3 regions of the Mycobacterium sp. E3339 genome follow, and region 1 is predicted to be linked to each of the others. Evidence: predicted binding sites of a transcription regulator. Region 1 holds the regulator's gene; each other region holds the start of a gene.
What was found. Region 1 encodes LexA, which represses DNA repair genes until DNA is damaged. Its sites were predicted from a motif close to CGAACANNTGTTCG; they were not measured.
Positions count from the first base shown of each region.

Region 2: A5702_RS10105 (error-prone DNA polymerase) is a predicted target of LexA. The motif match lies at 1,113-1,126, and genes of this name have one in related genera.
Region 3: recA (recombinase RecA) is a predicted target of LexA. The motif match lies at 3,526-3,539, and genes of this name have one in related genera.

Region 1 is NZ_LZIZ01000069.1:35,233-42,157, reverse strand. Features, by position in the region: gene hflX (GTPase HflX) at 1-1,065, shown strand, start outside; gene A5702_RS06395 (acyl-CoA dehydrogenase family protein) at 1,161-2,321, shown strand; gene A5702_RS06390 (LGFP repeat-containing protein) at 2,745-5,012, shown strand; gene lexA (transcriptional repressor LexA) at 5,026-5,724, opposite strand; gene A5702_RS06380 (LysM peptidoglycan-binding domain-containing protein) at 6,016-6,510, shown strand; gene nrdR (transcriptional regulator NrdR) at 6,571-6,925, shown strand, end outside.
Region 2 is NZ_LZIZ01000108.1:10,405-17,329, forward strand. Features, by position in the region: gene A5702_RS10100 (wax ester/triacylglycerol synthase domain-containing protein) at 1-978, opposite strand, end outside; gene A5702_RS10105 (error-prone DNA polymerase) at 1,140-4,430, shown strand; gene A5702_RS10110 (hypothetical protein) at 4,642-4,986, shown strand; gene A5702_RS10115 (TIGR03667 family PPOX class F420-dependent oxidoreductase) at 5,003-5,419, opposite strand; gene A5702_RS10120 (nitroreductase family protein) at 5,442-6,086, shown strand; gene A5702_RS10125 (YciI family protein) at 6,087-6,413, opposite strand; gene A5702_RS10130 (tRNA (cytidine(34)-2'-O)-methyltransferase) at 6,450-6,914, opposite strand.
Region 3 is NZ_LZIZ01000046.1:10,893-17,817, reverse strand. Features, by position in the region: gene A5702_RS03670 (hypothetical protein) at 1-328, opposite strand, end outside; gene miaB (tRNA (N6-isopentenyl adenosine(37)-C2)-methylthiotransferase MiaB) at 325-1,824, opposite strand; gene recX (recombination regulator RecX) at 1,877-2,398, opposite strand; gene recA (recombinase RecA) at 2,364-3,416, opposite strand; gene A5702_RS03650 ((2Fe-2S)-binding protein) at 3,697-4,356, shown strand; gene A5702_RS03645 (flavodoxin family protein) at 4,396-5,013, shown strand; gene A5702_RS03640 (DUF3046 domain-containing protein) at 5,023-5,217, opposite strand; gene A5702_RS03635 (hypothetical protein) at 5,261-5,524, opposite strand; gene A5702_RS03630 (glycosyltransferase) at 5,544-6,710, opposite strand; gene A5702_RS03625 (limonene-1,2-epoxide hydrolase family protein) at 6,764-6,925, shown strand, end outside.

The DNA.
Region 1 (6,925 bases):
GACACCGTGATCTGTGACGGTGAGCTGTCCCCGGCGCAGCTGACCGCACTGGAAAAGGCGGTGAAGGTCAAGGTCATCGACCGCACCGCGCTGATCCTGGACATCTTCGCCCAGCACGCCACCAGCCGGGAAGGCAAGGCCCAGGTGTCGCTGGCGCAGATGGAGTACATGCTGCCGCGGCTGCGCGGCTGGGGTGAGTCGATGTCCCGGCAGGCCGGTGGCCGCGCCGGTGGCAGCGGGGGCGGCGTGGGCCTGCGCGGTCCCGGTGAAACCAAGATCGAGACCGACCGCCGCCGCATTCGCGAACGCATGGCGAAGCTGCGCCGCGAAATCAAGGACATGAAGCAGGTTCGCGACACCCAGCGCAGCCGCCGCCTGCGCAGCGAGGTGCCGTCGATCGCCATCGTCGGCTATACCAACGCCGGCAAGTCGAGCCTGCTCAACGCGCTGACCGGCGCGGGTGTGCTGGTGCAGGACGCGCTGTTCGCCACGCTGGAGCCCACCACGCGACGCGCCGAATTCGACGACGGTCGCCCGCTGGTGCTCACCGACACCGTCGGGTTCGTCCGCCACCTGCCCACGCAACTGGTCGAGGCGTTCCGCTCCACGCTGGAGGAGGTCGTCGACGCCGACCTGCTGGTGCACGTGGTGGACGGCTCCGACGCCAACCCGCTGGCCCAGATCAACGCGGTTCGAGAGGTGATCTCCGACGTCATCGCCGACCATCACGGCGACCCGCCGCCCGAGTTGTTGGTGGTGAACAAGGTCGACGCCGCGAGCGGCCTCACGCTTGCCGAGCTTCGGCACGCGCTGCCCGGCGCCGTCTTCGTCTCGGCCAGGACGGGTGAGGGCATCGACGCGCTGCGGCGCCGGATGGGCGAGCTGGCCGTCCCCGCCGACACGGCCGTGGACGTGGTGATCCCGTATCACCGCGGTGACCTGGTGGCCCGGCTGCACGCCGACGGGCGGGTGCAGGAAGAGGAGCACAGCCCCGACGGCACCCGGATCAAGGCCCGGGTTCCGGTGGCGCTGGCCGGCCGCCTGCAGGAGTTCTCGGCCGACTGACCTACCGGGGTGACCCGGACCCCGGCCGCTGCCGACCAACCGTCTGGTTGGTATATGTTGGGCGGCAGAGTTTCCAGTCGCCGGAGGTCATCCACATGGGCAGTGCCGTCAAGTACCAGCGCACTCTTTTCGAGCCGGAACACGACCTGTTCCGCGAGTCCTACCGGGGCTTCCTCGACCGTCACGTCGCGCCCCATCACGACGAATGGGAGAAGGCGAAGATCGTCGACCGCGGCGTGTGGCTGGAGGCCGGCAAGCAGGGCTTCCTGGGCATGGCCGTGCCCGAGGAGTACGGCGGCGGCGGCAACCCCGACTTCCGGTACAACACGATCATCACCGAGGAGACCACCGCCGGTCGCTACAGCGGGATCGGCTTCGGCCTGCACAACGACATCGTCGCGCCCTACCTGCTGGCCCTGGCCACCGAGGAGCAGAAGCAGCGCTGGCTGCCGAAATTCTGCACCGGCGAACTCATCACGGCGATCGCGATGACCGAGCCCGGCACCGGCAGCGACTTGCAGGGCATCAAGACACGCGCGGTCAAGCAGGGCGACCATTACGTGCTCAACGGCGCAAAGACGTTCATCACCAACGGAATCAACGCCGACCTAGTGATCGTGGTGGCGCAGACCGATCCCGACAAAGGGGCGCAGGGCTTTTCGTTGCTCGTGGTGGAACGCGGCATGGAGGGCTTCGAACGCGGCCGGCACCTGGACAAGATCGGGCTGGACGCGCAGGACACCGCCGAGTTGTCGTTCACCGACGTCAAGGTTCCCGCCGAGAACCTGCTGGGGCAGGAGGGCATGGGGTTCATCTACCTGATGCAGAACCTGCCGCAGGAGCGCATCTCGATCGCCATCATGGCGGCCGCGGCCATGGAGCAGGTGCTCGAGCACACGCTGCAATACACCAAGGAGCGCAAGGCTTTTGGCAAGCCGATCGGCAGTTTCCAGAACAGCCGCTTCGTGCTTGCCGAGCTCGCGACCGAGGCCACCGTCGTGCGCATCATGGTCGACGAGTTCATCCGGTTGCACCTGGACAAGAAGCTGACCGCGGAACAAGCGGCGATGGCCAAGTGGTACTCGACCGAAAAGCAGGTGCACCTGATCGACCGTTGCCTGCAATTGCACGGCGGGTACGGCTACATGCGCGAATACTCGGTCGCCCGTGCCTATCTGGACGCGCGGGTGCAGACCATCTACGGCGGCACCACCGAGATCATGAAAGAGATCATCGGCCGCAGCCTCGGGGTCTAGCACTTAGTCAGCGGAAACGGCCAATTCGGACCTCGACGGCAAACCGCTGCGCGGGCCGGGTCCGTTTGTTCGGGTGGATCGTTGACCAGTTAATGGCTTCACGTACCGTCGCCCCATGCGTTTTGGGTTCGTCGGCGGCGTAATGGCGCACCGCCGAGGCTGTGCCGTATTGGGATTTGAGCGTGGCTCGGCATCATTTCGACATCGGCGTGGTATCCGTTTTTGTAATATTCGTGATTTGACTTCGCATTGTTCGTCGGCGGGAGCAAAGTTGTCCGAGCGCGGCGATAACGCGGATCGGAACGGGGCTGCGTCCCCGCGGTCGTGCGACGGCCCGCTCGCCGGCTGTGCAGGCACGGGCATGGCCGCAGGTCGGGGCGCAGCCGTCGGCTGGGAGGCTTGGTGAACGGGCAGAGAGGTCACATGCGCGGGCTGATCGGGAGCGCGCTGGTCAGCTTGGCCGCCACGGCACTGGCCCTCGGCTTGCTGGCCTCACCGGCGGCGGCGTCTCCGATCGGCGACGCCGAGGCCGCCATGATGGCCGCGTGGGAGAAGGCGGGCGGCGACGGTTCGCCCCTGGGCCCCCGCAAGGGCGATGTGTACCCCGCCGGTGACGGTTTCGAGCTGAATTTCGACGGCGGCAAGATGTTTTTCACCCCCGCGACGGGCGCCAAATTCGTCTACGGTCCGATCCTGGACAAATACGAGATGCTGGGCGGTCCCGCCGGCAGCGACTTGGGTTTCCCCGCCATCAATGAGGTGCCCGGCCTCGCCGGACCCGACAGCCGGGTGGCGACCTTCTCGGCGAGTGACAAGCCGGTGATCTTCTGGACGCCCGACCACGGCGCGTTCGTGGTGCGCGGCGCGATCAACGCCGCCTGGGACAAGCTCGGCAGTTCCGGCGGCGTGCTCGGGGTCCCGGTCGGCGATGAGACGTACAACGGCGAGGTGTCCGCGCAGAAGTTCAGCGGCGGTCAGGTCTCGTGGAACAGGCAGACGAAGCAGTTCACCACCGAGCCGCCGGCGTTGGCCGACCAGTTGAAGGGCCTGCAGGTGGCGATCGATCCCACCGCGGCCATCAACATGGCGTGGCGGGCCGCCGGCGGACCGAATGGGACGCTGGGGGTCAAGAAGGGCGCGCAGTACGCGATCGGCGGCGACGGGATCGTCCAGGACTTCGCCAACGGGAAGGTGTTCTTCAGCCCCGCCACCGGCGCGAACGCCATCGAGAGCAACATCCTGGCCAAATACGACGCGCTGGGCGGGCCGGCCGGCAGCGATTTGGGTTTCCCCACCGCCAACGAATCCGACGGCGGCATCCCGTCCAGCCGCGTCGTCCCCTTCTCCGGTGCCGACAAGCCGGTGATCTTCTGGACGTCCGAGCACGGCGCGTTCGTGGTGCGCGGCGCCATGAAGGCGGCGTGGGACAAGCTTCGCGGGCCGACCGGCAAGCTGGGCGCGCCCGTCGGCGACCAGGCCGTCGACGGCGACGTCGTCTCCCAGCAGTTCACCGGCGGCAAGGTCTCGTGGAACCGGGCGAAGAACACGTTCAGCACCGACCCGGCCAATCTGGCGCCGCTGCTGTCCGGCCTGCAGGTGTCGGGGCAGAACCAGCCGAGCAACTCGGCGATGCCCAGCCACGCCAAGAAGTTCACCTGGCAGTGGTGGTGGCTGCTGGCCGCCATTCCGGTGCTCGTGCTGATCGTCCTGGCGGGATTGCTGGCCCTCGGCTGGCGCCGGCGCCGCGCCGCCCGCGCGGACGTCGGCTACGAGCCCCACCGCGACCTCGATGCCGGTTACGACGCCGCGGGCGACCAACACTGGGGACGCGACGAAGTCGCCACCGACCACTTCGCCCGCCAGCCGGAAGGGGCCGATGCCGAGGGCGGCGGCCGGGTGAGCTGGCGCCGGGGCGGTGCGGACGAGGATTCCTACCGGGCCGACGAGGATCCCGACGCGGTGGACACCGACTCCTTCGCCGCCGTCTCGCCGGCCACGTTGGCGGAGGCCGGCTACCCCGAGGCCGAATCCGATTACGCCGAGGCCGAACCCGGTTACCCCGAATCCGGCTACCCCGAGTCCGAATACGCCGAATCCGACTATGCCGAACCGGATCACGCCGAACCCGGCTACGCGCAAGCCGACTACGCCGAGTCCGATTACGTCGAAGCCGAGTACGTCGACGACGTGCCCGAGCCCGCCTACCCGGAGCCCGTCCGGGCCGACGATGACTACGTCGAGGCCGAATACCTCGACGTCGCCGTGCCACACACGCCCCCGGACACCGAATTCGAGCCCGGCGTCCCCGAGGCCGGCGCCCCCGAGGCCGAGTACCCGGACGTCGCCGTACCGCACGTCCCGGCGGACGTTGCCGATGCCGTGGAAGATGCCGTGGAAGATGTCGAGGCCGACGCCGTGCCCGCGGCCCCGGCGGCCGAACAGCGCGGCGGGCGGCACGCGGCCGCGGAGGACGAGGACAGCGGAGCCGGGGCCGGCCCGGCCGGGCGCCCCACGATCCACCTACCGCTGGAGGACCCCTACCAGGTGCCCGAGGGCTACCCGATCAAGGCGAGCGCCCGCTTCGGGCTGTACTACACGCCGGGCAGCGAGCTCTACCACGACACGCTCGCCGAACTCTGGTTGTCCAGCGAAGAAGTGGCGCAGGCCAACGGCTTTCACAAGGCGGACTGACCCCGGCCGCCGGCTATACCTTGCGGATCACCGTGACGACCTTGCCGAGCACGGTCGCGTCATTGCCGGGAATGGGATCGAACGCCGGGTTGTGCGGCATCAGCCACACCTGACCGCCCGCACGCTTGAACGTCTTGACGGTGGCCTCCCCATCGAGCATGGCCGCCACGATGTCGCCGTTGTCGGCGACGTTCTGCTGCCGGACCACCACCCAGTCGCCGTCGCAGATGGCCGCCTCGACCATCGAGTCCCCGACGACCTTGAGCAAGAACAGCGTCCCCTCGCCGACCAGCTCGCGCGGCAACGGAAAGACGTCCTCGACGGCTTCCTCGGCGAGGATGGGCCCGCCGGCCGCGATGCGGCCCAGGACGGGAACGAACGTCGGCTCCGGAAGGGCATCCGAACCGGCGACTTCCGTGGCCGGCGCCGCCATCTCGTCGTCGGCGCCGCGGACGTCGACCGCCCGGGGACGGTTCGGATCGCGGCGCAGGTAGCCCTTGCGCTCGAGGGTGCGCAGCTGATGGGCCACCGAAGACGTCGACGTCAGGCCGACGGCGTCGCCGATCTCCCGGATGCTCGGCGGGTAACCGCGGCTGGTGACCGACGCGCGAATGACGTTCAAGATGGTGCGCTGCCGTTCGGTCAGCGTCGAATCCACGGCGTGCAGCCGACCGTCCGTGCCCGCCGATGAGGTGTCGTTGCTGTCGCTCATGGCACTGAATGTAACCCCACCGGGCCCAAGAATCAAACATGTGTTCGACTAGCGTGTCGGGATCCTACCGACTCCGCCAAAACGGCGTCTGATGTCTTGAATCACAAAGGTGTAACTCTTCGACGGATCGGGTATTTCAGCCGCATGTCAGCTCTAGCGCCCACGGACTTGTCGGTGGGGTGGTCTAGCGTTCGACTCGTGCGACACGCTTCGCTCACATGTTCGGATTTCGAACACACGAGCGATACAGTCGAACAGCTGAGCGAAGAATAGTTGACCGGAGGAACGCAGATGACAACCATCCACACGCTGGCGCCGCGTACCAGCAACCCTCGGCGTCCGGTCAACGGACCGGTTCAGGGGCTTCGCTACGGCCGGGAGGGCCTGGCCCGCTCCCGTAGGCCCGGCCCGACGCGGCCGGCCGGCGCGCCCACCCGCTATCACGGCACCGGGATCGCGATGTCCGGCGCGCCGCACCGCAAGCGGCCCGTCACGGTGACGACCACCATTTGGCTCGCGCTGGCCGCCGGCGCCATCACCCTGTGGCTGGGCCTCGTCGGCAACGTCGGCCAGGTGCTAAACGGCGACTCGGGCAGCTCGGCCGCTCACGTCCCGGACCGGCTGGCCGTCGTCCGCGTCGAGGCGGGGGAGTCGCTGCAGGACGTCGCCCACCGGGTGGCACCCGACGCGCCGGCGCGCCAAGTCGCCGACCGCATCCGCGAACTCAACGACATGAACTCGCCGGCCCTGGTGGCCGGCCAGACCCTGATCGCCCCGGTCGGCTAACGGCGCGAGTACGCTCGAAGTGCTGCGGTACCTGGATGTCGGCACGGCGAAGGAGCGGTCATGCATTGCCCGTTCTGTCGCCATCCCGATTCCCGGGTGATCGATTCGAGGGAAACCGATGAGGGGCAGGCCATTCGGCGCCGCCGATCGTGCCCCGAGTGCGGGCGGCGTTTCACCACCGTGGAGACGGCGGTGCTCGCCGTGGTCAAACGCAGCGGAGTCACCGAACCCTTCAGTAGGGAGAAGGTGATCAGCGGTGTCCGCCGGGCCTGCCAGGGCCGCCAGGTGGACGACGACGCGCTGAACCTGCTGGCCCAGCAGGTCGAGGACACGGTGCGTGCCGCGGGTTCCCCCGAGGTCGCCAGCCACGAGGTCGGCCTGGCCATCCTCGGCCCGCTGCGCGACCTCGATGAGG
Region 2 (6,925 bases), on a different contig from region 1:
CCGGGAGAGCAACGCATTGACGTTGTCCCGCAACACCGTTGGCAATGAATTGAGCGCCGACTCGAGCATGCCGCGGGCTGGCGGGGGGCCGGTTTCCCTTTCCTTCCACCGGATCTGCACGGTCCGCAACCGCTGGACCGGGTCGTCGTGTTCGACCGGCAGGTACGGCGATCGGACCGGCGCCGGCACCAGCGCACGCAGCGAGCCCGGCCGCGGCTCCTCGCCGCGGCCGATCAGCACCGTCCGGAAGCCCTCGGTGGCGGCGGCGAGCGCGACGTCGTTGACGGTCACCCCGAATTTGCGGCACACGCGGTCGACCTCGGCGATCGGGACCCGCACCGTGGCGTAGCGCCGCAGGGTGGCCCGGTCGGGCGTCCGCAGGCCGGGCAGGACCGCGCCGACGACGGCCCCGGTGGTCGCCCAGGACGCCCGCCACAACGTGTCGGCCCAGCCCGGTCGCCGCACCGGCTGCCGCGCAACCTGTTTCGCGCCGGGGGGATCGGCGAAGGTGGCGTCGTCGGCGTCGTCGCAAAGCCTGCTGAGCAGGTGGGCGGGCGACTTGCCGTTCAGCAGGCGGTGATGGATCTTCATCAGGATCGCCCACCGGTTGCCCTTGAGGCCCTCGATCATCCAGCACTCCCAGGGCGGACGGTCGAGGTCCAGGGGGCGCTCGAGGGCGTGGGCAATGGCCCGGGACAGCTCGGTGTCGTCACCCGGCCGCGGGATCGCCACCCGGTGCACGTGCTGGGTGAGGTCGAATTCCGGGCAGTCGACCCAGTCCTGGTCCGCCGGGTGCGCGGGTAGCACCTGGGTGCAGCGCGGTATCGACCGAATGCGTTCCGCCAGAAGCGCTTCGAGACGCCGGTAATCGGGGGCGGCGCCGTCGACGATGGCGACCGCGCCGATCGCCAGGCCGGCGTGCTGGTCCGCGTCGTGAGCGTTCAGGAACGCCGCGTCCGGTGACCTCACCTGCGCCATGTTCTCCCCGCCGCCAATCTGCCCTCGTACCAGTGTCCGCCGGCCCGCGCGCCCGCGGTAGGCCCGCGGCGTTAAGAGCTTGTTTAGGAGTTGACGATCGGTTTAACAACGGTTGGCCTGCGCCGGAGGTAATTCGAACAAACATTCGATAGACTGGCGCGGTGGGCTGGTTTAACGGTCCGCCGAGCTGGGCGGAGATGGAGCGTGTCCTCGACAGCAAGCCGCGCCACGCCGGCGTGCCAGTGGTCCCCGGGGAGGATGCCCCCCTGTCGTCCAAGCGCGGCACGTACCGGCCGCCGGACGACGCCCGGCCGACCCGCACGTCGGTCGCTTATGCCGAGTTGCACGCGCATTCGGCGTTCAGCTTCCTCGACGGGGCCAGCACGCCGGAGGAGATGGTCGAGGAGGCGGCCCGGCTGGGCCTGCGCGCCCTGGCGCTCACCGATCACGACGGCCTGTACGGGGCGGTGCGGTTCGCCGAGGCGGCCGCCGAACTCGACCTGCGCACCGTGTTCGGCGCCGAGCTGTCGCTGGGGCCGGGCGCCCGCACCGAGACGCCCGATCCGCCCGGCCCGCACCTGCTGGTGCTTGCCCGCGGCCCGGAGGGCTACCGGCGGCTGTCGCGGCAGCTGGCCGCGGCGCACCTGGCCGGCGGGGAGAAGGGCAAGCCGCGCTACGACCTCGACGCGCTCACCGAGGCGGCCGGCGGCCACTGGCACATCCTGACCGGGTGCCGCAAAGGCCATGTCCGCCAAGCGTTGTCGCAAGGCCCGGAAGCCGCGCAGCGGGCGCTGGCCGATCTGGTGGACCGGTTTGGCGCACATCGGGTCAGCATCGAGTTGACCCACCACGGTCACCCGCTCGACGACGAACGCAACGCGACGCTGGCCGGGCTGGCGTCCCGCTTCGGCGTCGGCGTGGTCGCCACCACCGGGGCGCATTTCGCGGGGCCGTCACGGCGCAGGCTGGCCATGGCGATGGGCGCCATCCGGGCGCGGCAGTCCCTGGACGCCGCGGCCGGATGGCTGGCCCCGCTGGGTGGTTCGCACCTGCGGTCCGGCGAGGAGATGGCCCGGCTGTTCGCGCAGGTGCCTTTTGGAGGCCCCGACGCGGTGACCGCCGCCGCCGAGCTCGGCGAGCAGTGCGCGTTCGGGCTGGCGCTCATCGCTCCGCAGCTGCCGCCCTTCGACGTGCCCGCCGGGCACACCGAGGACAGCTGGCTGCGGCAGCTGACCATGGTGGGTGCGCGGGACCGTTACGGGCCGCCCGACAGGGCGTCACGTGCCTACGCCCAGATCGAGCATGAACTGAAAGTCATTGAACGCCTCACGTTTCCGGGCTACTTCCTGGTGGTGCACGACATCGCCCGGTTCTGCCGCGAGAACAACATCCTGTGCCAGGGCAGGGGATCGGCGGCCAATTCCGCGGTCTGTTATGCCCTCGGCGTCACCGCGGTGGATCCGGTGGCCAACGAGCTGCTGTTCGAGCGGTTCCTGTCGCCCGCCCGCGACGGGCCGCCCGACATCGACATGGACATCGAGTCGGACCAGCGCGAGAAGGTCATCCAGTACGTCTACGACAAATACGGCCGCGACTACGCCGCCCAGGTCGCCAACGTCATCACCTACCGGGGGCGGATCGCGGTGCGCGACATGGCCCGGGCCCTGGGCTTCTCGCAGGGGCAACAGGACGCGTGGAGCAAACAGATCGGCCACTGGAACGGGTTGGCCGATTCGCCCGACGTCGAGGGCATCCCACCGCCGGTGGTCGACCTGGCCAACCAGATCCGGAACCTGCCGCGGCACATGGGCATCCATTCCGGCGGCATGGTGATCTGCGACCGGCCGATCGCCGATGTGTGCCCGGTGGAGTGGGCGCGCATGGAGAACCGCAGCGTCCTGCAGTGGGACAAAGACGACTGCGCGGCAATCGGTTTGGTGAAGTTCGACCTGCTCGGGCTGGGCATGCTCTCGGCGCTGCACTACGCCATCGACCTGGTGGCCGAGCACAAGGGGATCGAGGTTGACCTGGCCCGCCTCGACCTCTCCGAGCCGGCGGTGTACGAGATGCTGGCCCGCGCCGATTCCGTCGGCGTGTTCCAGGTGGAGTCGCGGGCGCAGATGGCCACGTTGCCCCGGCTGCGGCCGCGGATCTTCTACGACCTGGTGGTGGAGGTCGCGCTGATCCGCCCCGGCCCCATCCAGGGCGGATCGGTGCACCCCTACATCCGGCGGCGCAACGGCCTGGACCCGGTGACCTACGACCACCCGTCCATGGAATCGGCGCTGCGAAAGACATTGGGGGTGCCGCTCTTTCAGGAGCAGTTGATGCAGCTGGCGGTGGACTGCGCCGGCTTTTCGGCCGCCGAGGCCGACCAGCTGCGGCGCGCCATGGGGTCCAAGCGCTCCACCGAACGCATGCGACGGTTGCGCGGGCGGTTCTACGAGGGCATGCGCGCGCTGCACGGCGCCCCCGACGAGGTGATCGACCGGACCTACGAAAAGCTGGAAGCCTTCGCCAATTTCGGCTTCCCGGAGAGCCACGCGCTGTCCTTCGCGTCGCTGGTGTTCTACTCGTCGTGGTTCAAGCTGCACCACCCGGCGGCGTTCTGCGCGGCGCTGCTGCGCGCGCAGCCGATGGGCTTCTATTCGCCCCAGTCGCTGGTGGCCGACGCGCGCCGGCACGGCGTGACGGTGCACGGGCCGGACGTCAACGCCAGCCTGGCGCACGCCACCCTCGAGAACGGCGGGACGGAGGTGCGCCTGGGCCTTGGCGCCGTGCGGCACATCGGCGACGACCTCGCCGAGCGGCTGGTGCAGGAGCGAAAGACCAACGGCGCCTTCGCTTCCCTGCTGGACCTGACCACCCGGTTGCAGCTGTCGGTACCGCAGACCGAGGCGCTGGCGACGGCCGGTGCGCTGGGCTGCTTTTCCATGTCCCGGCGCGAGGCGTTGTGGGCGGCCGGGGCGGCCGCCACCCAACGCCCGGACCGCCTGCCCGGGGTGGGCTCGTCGTCGCACATCCCGGCGCTGCCCGGGATGAGCGAGCTGGAACTGGCCGCGGCCGACGTGTGGGCCACCGGCGTCTCCCCGGACAGTTACCCGACGCAGTTCCTGCGGGCGGACCTGGACGCGATGGGTGTGGTGCCCGCCGAGAAGCTGCTTTCGGTGCCCGACGGCGATCGGGTGCTGATCGCCGGTGCGGTGACCCACCGGCAACGGCCCGGCACGGCCCAGGGGGTGACGTTTCTCAACCTCGAGGACGAGACGGGAATGGTCAACGTGCTGTGCACGCCGGCGGTGTGGGCGCGGCACCGCAAGCTGGCCAACACCGCCCCGGCGATGCTGGTGCGCGGCCAGGTCCAAAACGCCAGCGGCGCCGTCACCGTCGTCGCCGAGCGGCTGGGGCGCATCACGCTGGCGGTCGGCTCGAAGTCGCGCGACTTCCACTGAGCGGCCCGGACCGCCAAGACGACCGCGCCGAACGTGCAGTCACGGCGAGAATTTCGCCAAAACCTCGCCGTCAGTGCACGTTCGGCGCGGCCGAAGCGGTTGTCGAGCCGTTTGCGCGGAAAGGCACACAGCACATGCGCCGCGCCGTACGCTACTGCAAACAGATCGCTGGGAATCGGCTGTATTGATCGAGGGTGTCAAGGGAGTCGAAATGAAATTCAAGCCCGTTCGCCACGGCGCCGCGATACTGGGTTGTGCTGCGGCGCTTGTTCTTTCGCCCGCGGCCGCCAGCGCCGATCCGCCGGACCCGCACCAGCCGGACATGACGAAGGGCTTCTGCCCGGGCGGTCGATGGGGATACGGCAATCTGGCCGTGTGCGACGGCGAGAAGTATCCCGACGGCTCGTTTTGGCACCAGTGGATGAAAACCTGGATAGTCGGCCCGCAGTTCTATTACGACTGCGTCGGCGGCGACGAACCCCTGCCGGGGCCGCCTCCGCCGGGCGGCTGCGGCGGGGCGATCCCGCCCGGCGAGCCGCCCCCGCCCGCAAGCTGACCGGGACCGATCACGACTAGGCCTCCGGTGTCGTCCAGACCCGGGTCGGGGTGATCGCCAACCGGGTGCTGAACGCCTCCATCGACATGCCCGTCTCCGACTCCAATTCCTCGGCGAGCGTCCGGTATTTCGCCCAGTAGGGCGCGTCGTCCCGGCAGTTAACACCGGTCGCGTCGACCGTCGCGGTGCCCCCGATGACGATGATGCCGCCGCCGCTGCCGTCGGAATCCAAATTGAGGCTCACCTCGGGATGTCTCTTGATATGGGCGACTTTGGCAGCTTGCGGCAACGTGTACACCGTGAGCCTGGTGCCGTCGAAGTAAAACCAGACCAGCCGGGGAACCGGTTGACCCGATTTGGCGACGGTGGTCAGCCAGCCGAAGTTGTCCGACTCGAGCCGCTGGGAAACCTCTTGTGTCAGTTCGACGCTCATAGGCCGAATGTAACCTCCAAACATGACCCTCAACTTGTCCGTCGACGAAGTCCTCACCACCACCCGCTCGGTCCGCAAACGCCTCGACTTCGACAAGCCGGTGCCGCGCGAGGTGCTGATGGAATGCCTCGACCTGGCGCTGCAGGCGCCCACCGGGTCCAATTCGCAGGGCTGGCAGTGGGTGTTCGTCGAGGACGCGGACAAGAAGAAGGCGATCGGCGACGTCTACCTGAAGAACGCCCGCGGCTACCTGAGCTCACCCGCTCCCGAATACGCCGAGGGGGACACCCGCGGGGAGCGGATGGGCAAGGTGCGCGACTCCGCGACCTACCTCGCCGAACACATGCACGAGGCGCCGGTGTTGCTGATTCCCTGCATCTTTGGCCGGGAGGAGAAGCAGCCGCTGGGCGGCGTGTCGTTCTGGGCGTCGCTGTTCCCGGCGGTCTGGAGCTTTTGCCTGGCGCTGCGCTCACGCGGGCTGGGGTCGTGCTGGACGACGCTGCACCTGCTCGGTGACGGTGAAAAGCAGGTCGCCGACGTGGTGGGGATTCCGTACGACGAGTACAGCCAGGGCGGGCTGTTCCCCATCGCCTACACCAAGGGCACCGACTTCCGCCCGGCCAAGCGGCTGCCCGCCGAGCAGCTCACGCACTGGAACACCTGGTAATCAGGTTTGCAGAGGCCAAACCTCGACGACCCCGTGCGCGACCGCGCACGGCGTCTGGCTCACCCGCTCGATCGCCGCGTCGATGTCCTCGGCCTCGACCACCGCGAACCCCGCGATCGGCAACGCCGAGCGCAGGAAGGGGCCGGGCTCGATCCGCACGCCCGCGCCGTCCGGGTTGCGCACCTGCACGGGTTGTCCGGCCCGGCCGACAAGTGCGCCGGCCGCGCTGAGCTCGTCGTCGCGAGCGTGCGCGGCGCGTCTACGGTCGTCGCTCAACTGGTGGTATCCGGCCGCTTCGCCGTAACCGATCGTGATGAAGGTGGGCATATCAATGCTGACCGGCGCCGGCCGCGTAACTCATCGCTAGACACCGCCCGGGTAGCCGTGCTGGCGCCAGGCCTCGTAGACGGCGACGGCCGCGGCGTTGGACAGGTTCAGCGAGCGGCGGCCGGCCAGCATCGGGATGCGCACCTGCTCGGTGATGTGCTCGTCGGCCAGCGTCGCGGCGTCCAGCCCGGTGGGCTCGGGCCCGAACATCAACACGTCGCCCGCCCGGTAGCGGACGTCCGCGAACGACGTGGGCGCGTGCGACGTGAACGCGAACACCCGGGCCGGCGTGAGCGCCTCCCACGCGGCCGCGAGCGAGGCGTGGACCGTGACCGACGCCAGATCGTGGTAGTCCAGCCCGGCCCGCCGCAGCTTGGGCTCGGACAGGTCGAAGCCCATCGGCTCGACTAGGTGCAGTTCGCAGCCCGTCGCCGCCACGGTCCGGATCGCGTTGCCCGTGTTCGGGGGGATGCGCGGGCAGTAAAACATCAGCTTGAACACAACGCGATAAT
Region 3 (6,925 bases), on a different contig from region 1:
CGGATCCCGCCAGCGCGGTCCAGGCCAGCGCCCAGCGCCGCGTGACCAGCGCCAGCATCGAGAACCCGACGCCGAACACCAGGGCCAGCCAGGCGAATACGCGCGACGGCAGCGCCACCGCGGCCGCGCCGGCCCCGTGGCTACTGAACAACACGTCCCAGCCGCGGACGGCGCCGGTGTGCGGCAGGATGAACGACCCCAGCAGCACGAAGACCAGGATCGCCACCACGAAACCGCGTGGGCCCGGGTCGAATCCGCGCGCCACCCGGCGCTCGGCGGCCTCGATCTCGGTTCGCAGGGCGTTGAGGTCCGGGTGTTCTTCGTTCATCGGGCACATCCCATTGGTTCTATCGGTTCGGCGGGGTCGGCGGGCGGTCCGACGGCGGGCATGCCCAGGCCGATCCCGCGCGGGCGCTGGCCCGCGGCGTGTGCGTCGCCCGCGCGGGTGCGGCGGTGGCTGAGGACGCCGGCGTCGGCGATCAGGTGGTGCGGGGCGGCCTGGGTGATCACCGCCGTGACGACGTCGCCGGGTCGCACCGTGTCGTCGGCGGTGAAGTGCACCAGGCGGCCGTCGCGGGCTCGGCCGGTCATCCGCGCCGTGCGGCTGTCCTTGCGCCCCTCGCCGGCGGCGACCAGCAATTCCACGGTCTGGCCGACCAGCGCGAGATTGCCCTCCAGCGAGATCTGCTCCTGGAGCTCGACCAGCCGCCCGTAGCGTTCCTGCACAACGGCTTTCGGCAGCTGCCCGCCGAGTTCGGCGGCCGGGGTGCCGGGCCGCTTGGAGTACTGGAAGGTGAAGGCGGCCGCGAACCGGGCCTGCCGCACCACGTCCAGCGTGGCGGCGAAGTCCTCTTCCGTCTCACCGGGGAAGCCGACGATCAGGTCGGTGGTGATGGCGGCGTGCGGCATGGCCGCGCGCACGCGGTCGATGATGCCGAGGTACCGCTCGGCGCGGTAGGAGCGCCGCATCGCGCGCAGCACCCGGTCGGAACCCGACTGCAGCGGCATGTGCAGCGCGGGGCAGACATTGGGCGTCTGCGCCATCGCCTCGATGACGTCGTCGGTGAATTCGGCCGGATGCGGGGAAGTGAACCGCACCCGCTCCAGCCCGTCTACGTCCCCACACGCCCGCAGCAGCCGCGCGAACGCGCCGCGATCGCGGGGCAGCGCCGGGTCGGCGAATGACACGCCGTAGGCGTTGACGTTCTGGCCCAGGAGCGTGACTTCGAGCACGCCGTCGTCCACCAGCGCCCGCACCTCGGCCAGGACGTCCGCCGGGCTGCGGTCGACCTCCTTGCCGCGCAGCGACGGGACGATGCAGAACGTGCAGCTGTTGTTGCACCCGACCGAGACGGAAACCCAAGCGGCGTAGGCGGATTCGCGGGCACTCGGCAGTGAGGACGGAAACTCCTGCAGCGACTCGGCGATCTCCACCTGGGCGGCCCGGTTGTGCCGGGCCCGTTCGAGCAGCGTCGGCAGGGACCCGATGTTGTGCGTGCCGAAGACGACGTCGACCCACGGCGCCTTGCGTAGCAGGGCGTGCCGGTCCTTCTGGGCCAGGCACCCCCCGACCGCGATCTGCATCTCGGGATTGCCGCGCTTGCGCGGGGCCAGGTGGCTGAGGTTGCCGTACAGCTTGTTGTCGGCGTTCTCGCGCACGGCGCACGTGTTGAAGACGACCACGTCGGCGTCGGCCCCCTCGGGCGCCCGCTGGTAACCCGCCGCTTCCAGCAGCCCCGCCAACCGCTCGGAATCGTGGACGTTCATCTGGCAGCCGTAGGTGCGCACCTGGTAGGTGCGCGCGGGAGCCAGCGTCGAAGTCACGGGGCCATGGTACGGCGAGCGCTCGGCACGCGAGAAACCGCACGTCACCGGCCTAGACTCGGCGGCGCTCCCGTTCGGCGGCCAGCTCGGCGAGGACGACCTCGCACGCCAGATTCTGGCTGTAGCCGCGCCGCGCCAGCATCCCGACCAGCCGGCGGGTCACCCGCGCGTCGTCACCGTCGAGCGCCTCGCGCCGCAGCTTGGTCCGCACCAACTGCTCGGCCCGGTCCCGTTCGGCGCCGGCGTCGATCTCCGACAGCGCCGCGGCGATGACCTCCCGGTCGACCCCCTTGGTGCGCAGCTCGGCGGCCAGCGCCCGCCTGCTTTTGCCGGCCGTCGCCCGGCGCGACCGCACCCACTGTTCGGCAAAGTCGGTGTCATCGACCAGGCCGACCGCGGCGAGCCGGTCGAGCACCGAGGCGCTGACGTCCTCGGGGTAGCCGCGCTTGGCCAGTTGGCCGTGCAGCTCGGACCGGGTGCGCGCTCTCGCGGTGAGCAGGCGCAGGCACAGCGTCCGCGCCTGCTCCTCGCGGGAGGGCTCAGAAATCGACGGGGGCGGGCAGGACGCTGTCATCGGACAAGCCATCGGTCACGACCGCGCCAATGCCGAGCTTTTCCTTGATCTTCTTTTCGATCTCGTTGGCGACCTCGTCGTTTTCCATCAGGAAGGTGCGAGCGTTCTCCTTGCCCTGGCCGAGCTGCTCGCCCTCGTAGGTGAACCAGGAGCCGGACTTGCGGATGAAGCCCTGCTCCACACCCATGTCGATCAGCGAGCCTTCCTTGCTGATCCCCTGGCCGTAGAGGATGTCGAACTCGGCCTGCTTGAAAGGCGGCGCCACCTTGTTCTTGACGATCTTGACCCGGGTGCGGTTGCCGACCGCGTTGGTGCCGTCCTTGAGCGTCTCGATCCGGCGCACGTCCATGCGCACCGACGCGTAGAACTTCAATGCCTTTCCACCGGTGGTGGTTTCGGGGCTGCCGAACATCACCCCGATCTTCTCGCGCAGCTGGTTGATGAAGATCGCGGTGGTGCCCGAATTGTTCAGCGCGCCAGTCATTTTCCGCAACGCCTGGCTCATCAGCCGGGCCTGCAGCCCGACGTGGCTGTCCCCCATCTCGCCCTCGAGCTCCGCGCGCGGCACCAGCGCCGCCACCGAGTCGATGACCAGGATGTCCAGGGCGCCGGAGCGGATCAGCATGTCGGCGATCTCGAGGGCCTGCTCCCCCGTGTCGGGCTGGCTGACCAGCAGGGAATCGGTGTCCACGCCGAGCTTCTTGGCGTACTCCGGGTCCAGGGCGTGCTCGGCGTCGATGAAGGCCGCGACGCCGCCGGCGGCCTGGGCGTTGGCCACGGCGTGCAGGGCGACGGTGGTCTTACCCGAGGATTCCGGGCCGTAGATCTCCACCACCCGGCCGCGGGGCAGGCCGCCGATGCCCAGGGCCACGTCCAGGGCGATGGATCCGGTCGGGATGATCGAGATCGGCTGACGCGTCTCGTCGCCGAGACGCATCACCGAGCCTTTGCCGTAGCTCTTTTCGATCTGGGCCATCGCCAGGTCGAGAGCCTTCTCGCGGTCGGGGGCTTGCGCCATGGTGCCTCTCCTATGGTTCGTTGTGTTCGGTGACCGGTGTCGGTCGGTTGGCCGTGACAGTAGAGAAGGCCACCGACAAGTTGACTCACCGAACGTTTCCCACAGTAGACGAACACTTGTTCGATTCAAGCGGACACGCCGAACCCCGGTAATCGCGTGTGGCAACATCTGCCCCCGATAGGGCCGACGGGGCACATCCGGGACGCCGCACCCGGGAGCCCCCACCGTCGGGCGCTTGCTCACGACAACCGGGGCGGATCCCCCCTCACGAGGCGCACACATGGACATCTCCGCCGAGTTGGCCGAAATCGCTTCCTACGGAGGGTTTTTCGCGTTGACCGTGGGTGGCGCGGCGGCCGGATGGCACCCGGTCGGGCAGTCCTACGCCGACGGCTTCACCGACCTGGTCGACGCCACCGCCTGGCGCTATCACACGACGGACCTGCGGGTCGCCGCCTCGCTGGTTCATCTCGGCCACGCCGGCAGGCTGTGGTCACCCGTGCTGGCCTGCGCTGTCGGCCACGGTGTCGTCCCGGACCTGGGCGCCCTGCAACGCGCCGACGACGGGGCGCCGCTGCGCTTGCCCGCGCCCGTGGGGATCCCGGCCGCCTCCCCCGACGCGCTGTACCGGGTGGTCGTGCGCGACCACCTGCAACCGCTCGCCGCCGGCCTGCGGGTGGGGCTGGCGCCCGCCCTGCTCGCGGGCAACATCGCGTCCGCGCTCACCGGGGCCGCCCGGGCGCTGCTGGCGGCGCGGCCCGACCTCGGCCCGCGGATCGCCGAGACGACCCGGGCGCTGCTGGGCATGGGCGTGCTGGCCGGGTCGGGCGTCGTCACCGGCGCGGACCTGGGCTTCAAACGCCGCAGTTGCTGCCTCTTCTACCGCCTGCCCGGGCGAGCGGTCTGCGGTGATTGCGTGTTCGAAACGTCACCGGGCTAGCCGTCGTTTGCCCTTGTCGCGCAGGGGTAATCGGTCGTCATGTCCACAGATTCCCTGCGCGCCCTCGCCCTGACCTGCTCGTTGAAGAAGAGCCCGGAGCCGTCGAGCAGCGAGCTGATCGCCGATCAGGTGCTCGCCCAACTGCGCCGCGCGGGCGTGGACGGCGAGAAGGTGCGCTGCGTGGACCTGGCGCTGCTGCCCGGCGTGGAAGCCGACATGGGCCCGGGCGACGAGTGGCCGGCGCTGCTGGAGAAGATCACGGCGGCCGACATCGTCGTGCTGTCGACGCCCACCTGGGTCGGCCACATGTCCAGCGTCGCGCAGCGCGTCCTGGAGCGCCTCGACGCGGCGATCTCCGACAAGGACGACGCCGGACGGCCCCGGATGGTGGGCAAAGTGGCCCTGGCGGCGGTCGTGGGAAACGAGGACGGCGCCCACAAGATCGTCGCCGACCTGTTTCAGGCGCTCAACGACATCGGGTTCTCGATCCCCGCGCAGGGCTGCACCTACTGGAACGGCGAGGCGATGCAGGGGACCAACTTCAACGACCTGGACGACGTTCCGGAGGCGGTGGCCGCCACGACCGAAACGGCGGCCCGCAACGCCGTGCACCTGGCGAAGCTACTGCGGCAGCACGAATACCCGCCCTACGAATAAGCCGCGAACTCACCACTGTTCGCGCGGCACGTCGAAGTCGACGCACAGGGCCCGCCACACGTCACGGGGTTCGACCCCGTCCTCGATCGCCTGGGCGGCGGTGCGGCCGTCGAACACGGTCAGCACATGATCCGCCAGCACCGAAGAGCCGTACGCCGCGCCGAATCGCAGGACGACCCGCTCGTTGAATTCCGTTAGCCGCACGCCAGCAAGATACCCACCGGACGGCGATCGGACACCGCGCGCGTCACCGCCAGCTCGCCGGCAGGTCGACCAGGTGGTTGGGGCAGTAGTCCTGGACGGCCTCGGACATGATGGTCCGCGCGCGCTGCGCCGACATCCGCGAGCGCAACTGCATGAAGGCGTATTCGACCGGAGCCAAACCCTGCTCGGCGGCCGCCGGGTCGTCCATCAGCTGGCACGCCTGCTGCTCGTCGCCGGCATCGGCGTGCGCGACGCCCGCGCCGAACATCAGGGCGAGCAGCAGGCCGCCGGCGGCGATCGTCCTCATTGCCGTTGCCCTCCCCCTGTCATCCCGCCATCGCCAACGCCTCGTGGCACACCCACACCGGATCGGCCACGCCGGCGATGCTAGCGGCCGCCGCCTGGGCGGCGGCCCGATAACGGGGTGACGACAGCACCTCGTTCACCGCGGCCACCAGCGCCTCGGCTGTGAACGGCCGGATCAGCCGTCCGCTGCCCTGGCGGACCACCCGGTTGGCCATCTCCCACTGATCACCACCGCCGGGCACCGCCACCAGCGGCACCCCCGCCAGCAACGTCTTGGCCACCATCCCGTGCCCGCCGCCGCAGATCACCAGGTCGGCGTGGGTCAACAGCTCGGCCTGGCTGCCCAGCCCGACCACCGCCCACGGAGGCACCCGCAGCTCCGCCCCGCCCAGCCGGGAGACCACCAACCGGGACCCGGCCGGCAGCGTCTCCCCCGGCCGCAGCTGCGCCAGCGCGACCTCGGCCAGCCCCTCGGTGCCGGTCAACGCGGTCGACGGCGCCACCACGACGACGGGTCCCGAGCCCGCCGGGATGTCCAGCACGCGATCGGTCGGTTCGAAGTGCAGCGGGCCCACCAAGACGGCCTCGGCCGGCCAGTCCGGCCGCGGCACCTCGAGGGCGGGCAGGGTGGCGATCAGCCGCCGCAGCGGCCCCGGGTCGCGGGCCGGCAATCCGATTTCGACCCGCACGGCCGCGCGCTGGCGCAGGCCCGCGCGCCACGACCGCGCGGTGAGCGCGCGCATGGTCGCGTCGCGCAGCCGGCCGCGGATGCCGGTGCCCGGCGCCAGTCCGCTGCCGATCGGCGGCAATCCCTTGGAGGGCAGGTACAGCGGGTGCGGGTTCAGCTCGATCCACGGGATGCCCAACAGTTCGGCGGCCATCCCGCCGCCGGCGGTGATGACGTCGGACACCACCAGGTCGGGCGCCAGCTCGCGCAGCGCCGGCACGTTGAGGACGGCCATCCGCGCGGCCCGCCGGTGGATCCGGGCCCCGGCGTCGACGTCGTCGTCGGTGGCGACCAGGCCGTCCAGCGGGGTGGCGCCGATGCCGGCGGCGCGGGCGGTGTCGACCCACTCGGCGCCGGTGAAAAGCGTGGGCTCGTCGCCGGCTTCGGCGAAGCGTTGGCACAGCGCAATCGCCGGAAACGAGTGCCCGGGATCCGGCCCGGCGACCACGGCGACGCGCATCGGCCTTACCCTGCCACAGCGCGCGGCCGCGACGCTCGCCTACGCTGGCACTCATGACCGAGCTGACTGGGACAGGCGTCGCGAACACCCGCACGGTCGAGGGTTTCCTGAACGCCCTGCAGGACGCGGATTACGACACCGCCGATGCGGCACTGGCCGACAACCTCGTCTACGAGAACGTGGGGTTGCCGACCATTCACGGCCGCGCCAGAGCG